Linked DNA regions of Tunturibacter gelidoferens. The protein of the gene in region 1 interacts with the protein of each later gene in a pairwise test. Links are inferred from orthologs where the notes say so. Each region holds a gene or a part of one and is shown in the gene's direction. Other genes may lie near its edges.

Evidence for each region.
Region 2: the proteins of glp (region 1) and RBB81_RS11975 interact in binary tests that used the Escherichia coli proteins (3 or more experiments, as listed by UniProt). The link is inferred for Tunturibacter gelidoferens from one-to-one orthologs.

Annotation. Positions count from the first base shown.
Region 1 is NZ_CP132938.1:2,142,610-2,148,163, reverse strand. What follows is about bases 1,723-4,504. They hold glp (gephyrin-like molybdotransferase Glp), read left to right. Parts: upstream 1,723-2,386; coding sequence 2,387-3,622; downstream 3,623-4,504. Other genes in these bases: egtD (L-histidine N(alpha)-methyltransferase), read right to left, coding at 4,197-4,504; moaC (cyclic pyranopterin monophosphate synthase MoaC), read left to right, coding at 3,767-4,195; RBB81_RS09485 (tetratricopeptide repeat protein), read left to right, coding at 1,723-2,305. In the rest of the region: RBB81_RS09500 (DUF3108 domain-containing protein), read left to right, coding at 1-2; RBB81_RS09495 (DUF2007 domain-containing protein), read left to right, coding at 21-338; 7-cyano-7-deazaguanine synthase QueC, read left to right, coding at 325-1,020; more of RBB81_RS09485, read left to right, coding at 1,112-1,722; more of egtD, read right to left, coding at 4,505-5,279; RBB81_RS09465 (hypothetical protein), read right to left, coding at 5,446-5,554. UniProt on the Escherichia coli protein: Catalyzes the insertion of molybdate into adenylated molybdopterin with the concomitant release of AMP.
Region 2 is NZ_CP132938.1:2,682,776-2,687,160, forward strand. What follows is about bases 1-3,000. They hold RBB81_RS11975 (molybdenum cofactor guanylyltransferase), read left to right. Parts: upstream 1-1,134; coding sequence 1,135-1,866; downstream 1,867-3,000. Other genes in these bases: RBB81_RS11970 (dipeptidase), read left to right, coding at 1-1,135; RBB81_RS11980 (ABC transporter ATP-binding protein), read left to right, coding at 1,926-2,846. Also shown: RBB81_RS11985 (sugar transferase), read left to right, coding at 3,103-4,385. UniProt on the Escherichia coli protein: Transfers a GMP moiety from GTP to Mo-molybdopterin (Mo-MPT) cofactor (Moco or molybdenum cofactor) to form Mo-molybdopterin guanine dinucleotide (Mo-MGD) cofactor.

The DNA of each region.
Region 1 (5,554 bases):
AAGAAGAAAGACGGCTTTTGATGGCAGATTCAAAACACGACGCAGCATTAGATCCAGACAAAGATCCAGACAAGTTCGTAACCGTAGGCAAGTTTCTCGAGCCCGTGAATGCCCAGATGGCGAAAGGAATGCTCGAGTCGGCGGGAATCGAGTGTTTCCTGCAGGGCGAGAACGCCAATAGCCTGCTGGCGTTGGCCTTTCGAGCAAGGCTGCTGGTGCACAAGCAGGACGAAGAGACCGCACGGGAGATTCTCGGCGAGTCCGTCGGCGAGTTGACCGGAGATGAACTGACCCCATCCGAACAGCGCGAGTTGGAGGCAGGCGATGACGAAGGATGAGCAAGGCCGCCCACGAGCCGTCCTCTGCCTGTCAGGCGGAATGGACTCCAGCGTCTGCGCCGCGCTCACGGCCCGAGACTACGACGTCTTCGCCCTCCACTTCAGCTACGGCCAGAGAACGGAATCGAGGGAACTGCACTCCGCACAGGAGGTCGCCCGCATCGTCGGAGTGAAAGAGCTGCTGCATCTCAAGATCGACCTGTTTCGCCGAATCGGAGGGTCGGCGCTGACCGATGCCTCGATTGCCGTACCGGCGGCGGGGGAGGAAGCGACCATCGGAAACGAAGTCCCAATCACTTATGTTCCATTCCGAAATGCGCATTTCCTCTCAGCCGCGGTAAGCTGGGCCGAGGTTCTGGGTGCCAAGAAGGTCTTTATCGGGGCCGTCGAACAGGACAGTTCGGGGTATCCCGACTGTCGGCCAGCGTATTATGAAGCGTTCAATCAGCTAATCAGGATGGGCACCAAAGACGGACAGATCCAGGTCGTCACTCCGCTGATCCAGATGCGCAAGAGCGAGATCGTCCGGTTGGGAGTTGAACTCGGTGCACCCTTCCATGTAAGTTGGTCATGCTATTCCGGCGAGACCGAGGCCTGCGGCGTTTGCGAGAGCTGCGTTCTGCGACTGCGGGCATTTCGTGACGCCGGAGCGGTCGATCCCATATCGTATGCGGTCGCGTGACCGCTGCATTTTGCATCAAATTTGAGGAAGCAAGAACTGTTTTGCAACGAAGACTTACGCCCCCACTAATGGGCCAGGAGAAGATAAGAGCATGAAACGTATCGGATGGAAGATAAGCACCCTGGCAGCCGCTCTGCTGGTAATCCTGGCAATCGCGCAGCCCACACGCTTGAAAGCACAAGCAGCCCCGCCCGCGGGAACCGCAAGCATTCATGGCCACATTCTCAATCCCGCCGGCCTGCCAATTACAAAGGGCGAAGTCAGGCTCACAACGGATCGTTCGTCTGACGCGAAGGACCGAAAGTACCCCTACAAGTTTCCCATCGATCAAGATGGCAACTACAAAGGAACCGGGATCGTGGCTGGGACCTATGTAGTCTTCGTCTTCCAGGACGATAAGAGCTTGGACTTCAACGAGAGTGTTCCGATTGCGAAAGACGAAGACAAGCTCCTCGATTTCGACATGTCGCGCGCGGAGTACATCAGTAAGATGAGCCCCGAAGACCGGAAGGCGCTCGAAGAGTACAAGAAGAAGAACGCCGAGGTCGTCGCCGGCAACGCGAAGATTCAGAACCTCAACGCCCTTCTGACTCAGGCCCGCGCCGACAACAAGGCTGGCAACTACGACTCCGCAATCACCGCCATGAAGCAGGCCACCGAAACCAAGCCCGACGAGGGAATTCTGTGGGTCACCCTTGGTGATGCTCAACTTGGGAGCGGAGAGACCGCAGCAAAGGCAGCTAAAGCAGCTGGCACCTCACCGACGGATCCGGCCATCCTCCAGAAGTACACCGATGCCGCTGCCTCCTATAAAAAAGCCGCGGATCTGAATGCCGCTTCCAAGAAACCAAACCCCGAAACCGCCGGCGTAGCTTACAACCAGTTGGGACAGGCGGAGGCCCGTCTGGGTGACGCCAAGGCCTCCTCCGACGCCTACGAGCAGGCTGCCAAGGCCCAACCGGAAAAGGCCGGAATGTACTTCTTCAACGAGGCCGCAACCCTCTACAACTCAGGCAAACTGACCGAGGCGGGTGCTGCTGCCGACAAGGCAATCGCAGCCGATCCGAAGAAGGCGGATGCTTATTACATCAAGGGACAGGCGCTCATTCCACAGGCAACAGTCGATCCGAAAACCCAGAAGATTGTAGCGCCACCGGGTTGCGTCGAAGCCTATCAGGAATACCTTGAACTGGCTCCGGACGGACCACATGCTGCTGATGTGAAGGGTATTCTCGAAGGCATCGGCGCACCGATAAAGTCGACCTTCAAAGCTGGAAAGAAATAAGCGCCGGAAAAACCGGAAGGCCCCGGGCGACCCCGCTCGGGGCCTTTCCATTTGTCACGCTGATAGCTGAAGGAGAAGAGGATGCAGTCAGCGGCCGCAGTTCTCGGTTTCGATGAAGCTCTGACGAAGGTGCTTCAACACGCAACCGATCTTCCACGTCCGCCAAGCGAACCGCTCGCGCTGCTGGCCTGCGGAGACCGCGTACTCGCCCAGCCCGTGCTCGCGGATCGCGATCAGCCGCCATTCAATAGGTCGACCCGAGACGGGTTTGCTGTGCGGGCGTCCGACACGCTCGGTCCATTGAAGGTAGTCGGCCAGGTCAGGGCCGGTGAGCAGTGGCGGGGCAGCACCCTCGAACAAAATACCGCGATTGAAATCATGACCGGCGCACCAACTCCAGCAGGCGCCGACGCTGTCGTGATGATCGAACATGTGGAACGCACCAACAACTCGATACGCTTACTTGCTGGACGCACGATTCGAAGCGGAGAAAACATCGTTCCCCAGGGAAGCGAGGCCCGGGCCGGCCAAACAGTATTGGCCTCTGGCTCTAAAATCGAGGGCGCGGAGGTAGCTCTCGCCGCCTCCTGCGGATACACAGAGCTAAAGATCTATCGCAGGCCAAAGGTAGCCATCGTCGCAACTGGAGACGAACTTGTCGACCTCGCAGCGACGCCCGGGCCGCACCAGATCAGAAACTCGAACAGCTACGGTCTGTCTGAGCTGATCAGGCACGCTGGCGGAGAACCCGTCCAGCTCCCGATTGCTCCGGACCGGCGACCTGAACTCGAACAAACCATTCGTTCCGCACGCCATTGCGAACTTCTGCTGCTGTCCGGTGGCGTTTCCATGGGCAAGTACGACCTGGTCGAAGAGGTACTGCAAAGCCTGGGCGCAGAGTTTTTCTTCACCGGCGTCAAGATGCAGCCAGGCAAACCCCTGGTCTTCGGCAGGTTGCCGGCTGACGACCAGTTCCCTGCCCAATTTTTTTTCGGCCTGCCCGGAAACCCCGTCTCGACTCAAGTGACCTTCCATTGTTTCGTCGAACCGGTGCTCCGTGCGATGGGCGGGTCCGAAGTCCAGGGCCCGCGTTTTCTGCAGGCGACGCTGGCAGAGGGCCTCGCAGGAAAGGCCGGCCTGATGCGTGTGCTCCCCGCCAGATGGACCTCCAACCGAGTCCGCCCAGAGGTACGATTGGTAGGCTGGCAGGGATCAGGCGACTTGGCCGCGAATGCGCAAGCGAACTGCTATGCGGTCCTCCCACCCGACAAAGATCACTTCTCCACCGGGGATGTCATCACGATTCTCCTGCGGTAGGCTTGTAGGATGGACGACGTAGACTACACCTCCGAACAGCTGATGGATGACGCCCCCGAACCTCTCGGCAATGATGCGGACTTCCCTCCCCGGTCCCCCGTGCCGCTGCATCTGTCGCACTACGATCAGGCCGGCGAAGCGCACATGGTGGATGTCGGCGACAAGCTGGCAACAAGACGCGAGGCCGTGGCATCAGCGTTCGTCGAGCTGTCCGACGCGGTGCTCGAGGCGCTGCCGCAAAATCCCAAAGGCAATCCCCTCGAAGTGGCGAGGTTCGCGGGAATTCAAGCAGCGAAGCAAACCTCAAGCCTCATTCCGATGTGTCATCAAATAGCACTGAGCTTCGTAGACATACAGACAAAAATTGTCGAAGGTGGCGTCGCGATCGAAGCAACCGCAGCGACAGTTGCAGGCACAGGCGTTGAGATGGAAGCGATGGTGGCAGCCTCAATCGCGGCGCTAACCATCTACGACATGACCAAAGCGCTCGACAAAGGAATACGAATCCGCGACGTCGTATTGATACGCAAAACCGGAGGCAAGAGCGGAGAGTATCGACGCGGAAGCCTCTGAATCAGACCGCAGTAGCCAGCGTGACCGCGAACAGATGCTGCGGATCCTCCCAAGACCTGGTCTTCTTGAAGTTCGCCGACGCGAGAAGTTCCTCAACCGCAGCCGAGGTGAATTTGTAACTGTTTTCGGTGTGAATACTCTCGCCCCGTGCAAAATCGACAGCGAAGGCAGGACCGCTGGAGTTAGCCGGGACATGAACGCGCTGAGCGATGACCGATTCCAAGTGCATCTCAATGCGTGATTGAGCGGGATTCCAACGAACCCGATGCTGAAAGTTTGCTAACGCAAAATCAGTCCCCAGATCACGATTGAGACGCGCAAGCACGTTCAGATTGAAAGCCGCTGTCACTCCAGCGGCGTCGTCATATGCGGCAAGCAGCGTGGCTACAGTTTTATTGGCGTGTGGGCCACCGTTCGGCGCCAAGTCCGTGCCCAGCAAAAGAGTATCCCCGGGAAGCAACTGCGCGCGGAGGTTGCGAAGAACATCCCTCGCATCCTCCGGCATGAAATTACCAATACTGGAACCAATGTAAAGAGCCAGCGTCCGCGTGTCGGGTAGGCGGTTGAGCGGGAGAGCCTCACGAGTGTAGTCAGCGACTTGAGAGCGGACCGTCACGCCAGGAATATTGGCGAGAATATTTTCACTGGCCTCGGCGAGAGCCGTCTCGGAAACATCAACAGGCTGGTACACCACACTCCCCTGCTGGCGAACGGCTTCCGCCAGAAGGATGCCGGTCTTGGTCGCCGTTCCAGCACCTAGCTCGATCAGGGTAAGCTTTCCGCTCGGCCCCTGACCAAGCGCAGCCTCGCGAAGAATCTCATCGGCGTTGGCCGCAAAGATGCCACGCTCGGTCCGGGTCAGATAGTACTCCGGCAGCTCCGTGATCTGTTCGAAGAGGCGCGAACCAGACTCATCGTAGAAGAGCCATGGGGACAGGGTCTTAGGCATAGCAGACAGACCCACGCGTGCTTCAAAGGCGACGGCATCAGTAATACTGATCAGCGGTGCGTCTGGCGCGAAGATAGTTGTTGGCACGTCTAGTCCCCCGGCGGATTTGATAGCGGAGTGGAAGGCGTGCCTCAAGGATCGATCTCCACCGCTGCCTCAGTTTGATGCATTTGAAAGGGATTTTGTGCAATTTAATCTTTACTGACTTAGATCCTCTGCAGGCAGAAATCGATCGGAATCCAAAGAAAGCCCAATTTATTGCTGATTTCAAGTTAACTTCTGCAAAAGCCGACCGTCTGTCCTAGTACCGCCAACTCGTAACATCTGCCCCGGCCGGTGCCGTCTTCTCGATGCGATCCATGATCTTCGGCAGGTACATAGTGTTGTAGTGCAGCCGCGACAGCGCATTC
Region 2 (4,385 bases), 540 kb from region 1 along the record:
TACAGTGCTTTGCTATGGTCACTACGATGTTCAGCCAGCGGAGCCTCTGGATGAGTGGAAGTCGCCGCCGTTTGAGCCGACGGAGCGTGATGGGAACATCTATGCTCGCGGTGCGGTGGATGACAAGGGACAGATGTGGATGCATGTGAAGGCACTGGAGTCGTTGATGACGGCGGGCGGGGGGACGCTGCCGGTGAATGTGCGCGTGATTGTGGAGGGCGAAGAAGAGGTGGGCGGCGAGGGGATCGCTGCGTTTGTGCGTGAGCATGGAGATCAGCTGAAGGCAGATGTCGCGCTGGTGAGCGATACGGAGATGTTTGCGCCGGAGCTGCCGACGCTTTGCGTTGGGTTGCGCGGGATGATCTATACCGAGATCGAAGCACGCGGGGCGAAGACGGATCTGCATTCGGGGATGTATGGCGGGGCGGCTCCGAATCCTTTTGTCGCGCTGGCGCAGGTGATTGCGAAGTTGAAGGATGAGAACGGAAAGATTTTGATTCCGGGATTTTATGACGAGGTGCAGAAGCCGACGGCGGATGAGTTGAAGGCGTGGAAGGCGCTGCCTTTTGATGAAGAGCACTATCGCGCGACGGAGGTTGGGTCGAGTGTGCTGACGGGCGAGCCCGGGTTGAGCGTGCAGGAGCGGACGTGGGCGCGGCCGACACTCGATGTGCATGGAATGCCGGGTGGGTTTGTTGGAGTGGGCGCTAAGACGGTGATTCCCGCGAAGGCAGTGGCGAAGGTGAGCATGCGGCTGGTGCCGGATATGACGCCGGCGGCGAGCTTTGCGAAGTACAAGGCTTTTGTGGAGTCGATTGCGCCAAAAGGAGTTGCGTTGGAGGTGCGGTTGATTCATGCGGGCGATCCGATTGTGGTGAGCACGGACAACTCCTACGTGAAGGCCGCGACGGAGGCGATGCGCGAGGTGTTCGGGAAGGAGACGGTGTTTGTGCGCGGGGGCGGGTCGATTCCGATTGTGGGCGACTTTGTGCGGGAGCTGAAGGTGCCGACCGTGATGATGGGGTTTGGGTTGCCGGATGACAACCTTCACGCGCCGAACGAGAAGTTTCATCTGGCGAACTTCCATCGCGGAATCGAGTCGATTGTGCGGTTTTTGAGTGGTGTAGGTGCCTGATGGCTGGCCCGGTCGCGGAGGAGGTCGGCGGCTATGTGCTGGCTGGTGGGAAGAGTTCGCGCATGGGAAGAGAAAAGGCTTTGCTGGAGCTGGCTGGGAAGCCGCTGGTACACCATGCGGTGAAGAAGCTGCGGCGGGTGTGCATGGATGTGCGGATTTTGAGCAGTAACCCGGAACTGGCGGCGTACGCACGGATTCTTCCTGATCTGCACCCCGGTTGCGGGCCAATGGGAGGGATGGAGGCGGCGCTTGCTCATTCAGTCTTCCATTGGAACCTGTTCCTGCCGGTAGATATGCCGTTTCTTCCTTCGGCATTCTTGCACCACTGGGTTCGCAGAACGCTGATTGAGGAGAAGAGGGGAGCGAGGCTGGTAATGTTTACGGTCGATGGCCTTGCGCAGCCCACGCTGGCGATGATTCACCGGGACGTCGCCCCATTTTTGACGAGTGCGATAGAGCAAGGGGAGTTGAAGTTGTATCCGGTGCTGGAGCGGGCGGGCAGGGAACTGGCGGCGAAACACGGGGTCGTGCTCAGGATGACATTCCGCAATTTGCCATGGAACGATCACTCGACGTTTCGGGCCACGCCAAGCTTGCACGGTCCGGGGCGAGAAGACTGGATGGCAACGACGGAGTTCCAGCAGTCAGCGAAGCATCTCTGGTTTGCGAATCTGAATACTCCGGAGGAGTTTGAGGAGGCGGAGCGGCATGTCGATGCGTTGGATACTTAGCGGGGACCAATGGGTTAGGCTAGATTTGTGTCGTGATTTGGTTGGTGGGAGTCGCTGAGATGGCAGAGCCGGATGACAAGATCGAGGAACAACAGCCTGAGGTGACCGCGGATACTCCGCTGATTGAGAGTGTCTCGGAGGACGTGTCTGCGGAGGTGGGTGATTTTATCCAGCAGGCGGCGGAGCAGAATGAGGCTGCCGCCGAGGCTGTCCCGGATGTGAAGAACAAGCCCGGGCCGTACATCTCGTTCGAGCATGTATATAAGTCGTTCGGCGAGTTTGTGGTGCTGGAGGATGTGAGCTTCTTTGTGCTGCCGGGGGAGACGCTGTGCATCCTGGGACGAAGCGGCGTGGGCAAGTCGGTCTCGCTGCAGATGCTGCTGGGTTTTTTGAAGCCTGACAAGGGGATGATCAAGGTTGCGGGTGAAAATATCTGCGGCTTCCGGGAAAAAGAGTTACAAGAGATTCGTCGGAAGGTGACGATGGTCTTTCAGAATGGAGCGCTGTTCGACTCGATTACGGTGGGAGAGAACGTTGCGTTTCCGATGCGTGAGCGCGGAGAGATGGCGGAAGACCAGATTCTGCAGGTAGTAAAGGGTTTGCTGGAGATGGTGGGTGTGGCGGGAATGGAAAGCCTGCTGCCATCTGACCTCTCGACAGGGATGAAGCGGTCCATTGCGATCGCGCGGGCGTTGGCGTCGCAGCCGGAGGCGGTGCTGTATGACGAGCCGACGACGATGGTTGATCCGCTGATGGCGCATCTTCTCGGAGATTTAATCGAACGGTTGAAGCAACAACTACATCTCACCAGCATTGTGGTGACACACGACATGCGGCTGGCGAAGAAACTGGCGGACCGAGTGGTGTTTTTAAGCGCAGGTAAAGCGATTTTCTTTGGAACCATGGAAGAGATGGAGCGCAGCCAGGATCCGATTCTTCAGGAGTTTTTGACGCTGGATGAGCTAGTTACCCCTGTCTGAGTGCGCAACGTGAGGTAGGTTACAACCGAGTAAAGCGTCTCCCCTGAAGGTGTTAGACAGTTGCTGCCAAGTGTTGCCGTACCCTGTTGCCAAGCCCCTGCCTGAGACGTATGCTCCAGATAGTCTTCAATTTTTCTATATTGCCCGCATAACTGCTCGACTGGCGACTTTTTTTATCGACGGTATTCCTGAGCTTCAATTCAGGCATCCTACCGACTATAAGGCCCTGGGATTATTGAGTTGAAAGGCGTTCGCTATGGCGACACCGGATTATCTGCAGCAGGTCATCGTTTCAGAGAGAAAATACGCGGGGAACGGAAGGCGTGCGTCGAGGACCGACGGCGGAATCTTCCGCAGGCCGTCGATCACGAGCACGGTCTGGGCTTCCCTGGACCTGCTGACGGTGGTGATTGCGGCGGTGGCAGCTTTGAGGTTCCGCGTGGCGACGCCTGCCGATGTACCGACGCTGCATGTGCTCCCGCATCTGATCAAATCTTCTCCAAATCTTCTGTTTTTTTATATTGGCTGGTATGGAATCTGCCTGATCTTCCTTACGCGTTCGTATGGGCTGTATGGGACGATTCAGCACCATAGCGGATTGCATGAACAGAGGATGACGATTCAGGCTTCGCTGACCTCAGGGCTGCTTTTGTGTGGGACGCTGTACCTGTCGAGTGGAGAGGCGATCTCGCGAATCGTGGTTGGACTGATGGTGGTGTTTACGACGGCGCTGCTGTGCGTGCGGCGCGCGTTGTGGCGGAGGATGGTCTATCGGCGATTCCGGGCGGGGATCGAGACGCGGAATGTTTTGATCGTGGGCGCGGGTCGGGTGGGGCATGCGCTGAGAAATCATATCGACACGCTGCAGCATCTGGGATTCCGATTCAAGGGCTTTGTTGCGCTGACCGAACGTGAGGCGGAGTCCGGTAATGCAGATGTGATCGGCGATGCGAGGAACTGCCTGTCGCTGGCTCGATCGTTGTTTGTGGACGAGATCTTCTTTTCTGTTCCGGCCGAAGAGAAGATGGTGATCAGCATGGTGGAAGAGGCTCGGATTGTCGGCATTGATGTTCGTGTGGTTCCGGATATGTACGACGGCCTGGCGTGGAATGCGAAGGTTGAATATGTCGGTCAGTTTCCGACGATTCCACTGCACCGCAGGGACTTTCCGATCGGTGGATTTTTGCTGAAGCGCGTGCTTGATACGACGGTTTCCTTGATTGGGCTGGCATTGACTGCGCCGGTGATGCTGGCGATTGCGATCGCGATTCGGCTGGACTCTCCTGGGCCGATCTTTTATAAGGCGCAGAGGATTGGCCGGAAGGGCCGCGCGTTCTCCTGCTACAAGTTCCGGACGATGGTGCAGAATGCGGACAAGCTGAAGGCTGATCTGGAGCATATGAACGAGCGCGATAGTGTGCTGTTCAAGATCAAGAAAGATCCTCGGATTACAAAGGTGGGCAGAGTGTTGCGGAAGTACTCGCTCGATGAGCTACCGCAGTTTTATAACGTTCTGAAGGGTGATATGAGTCTGGTAGG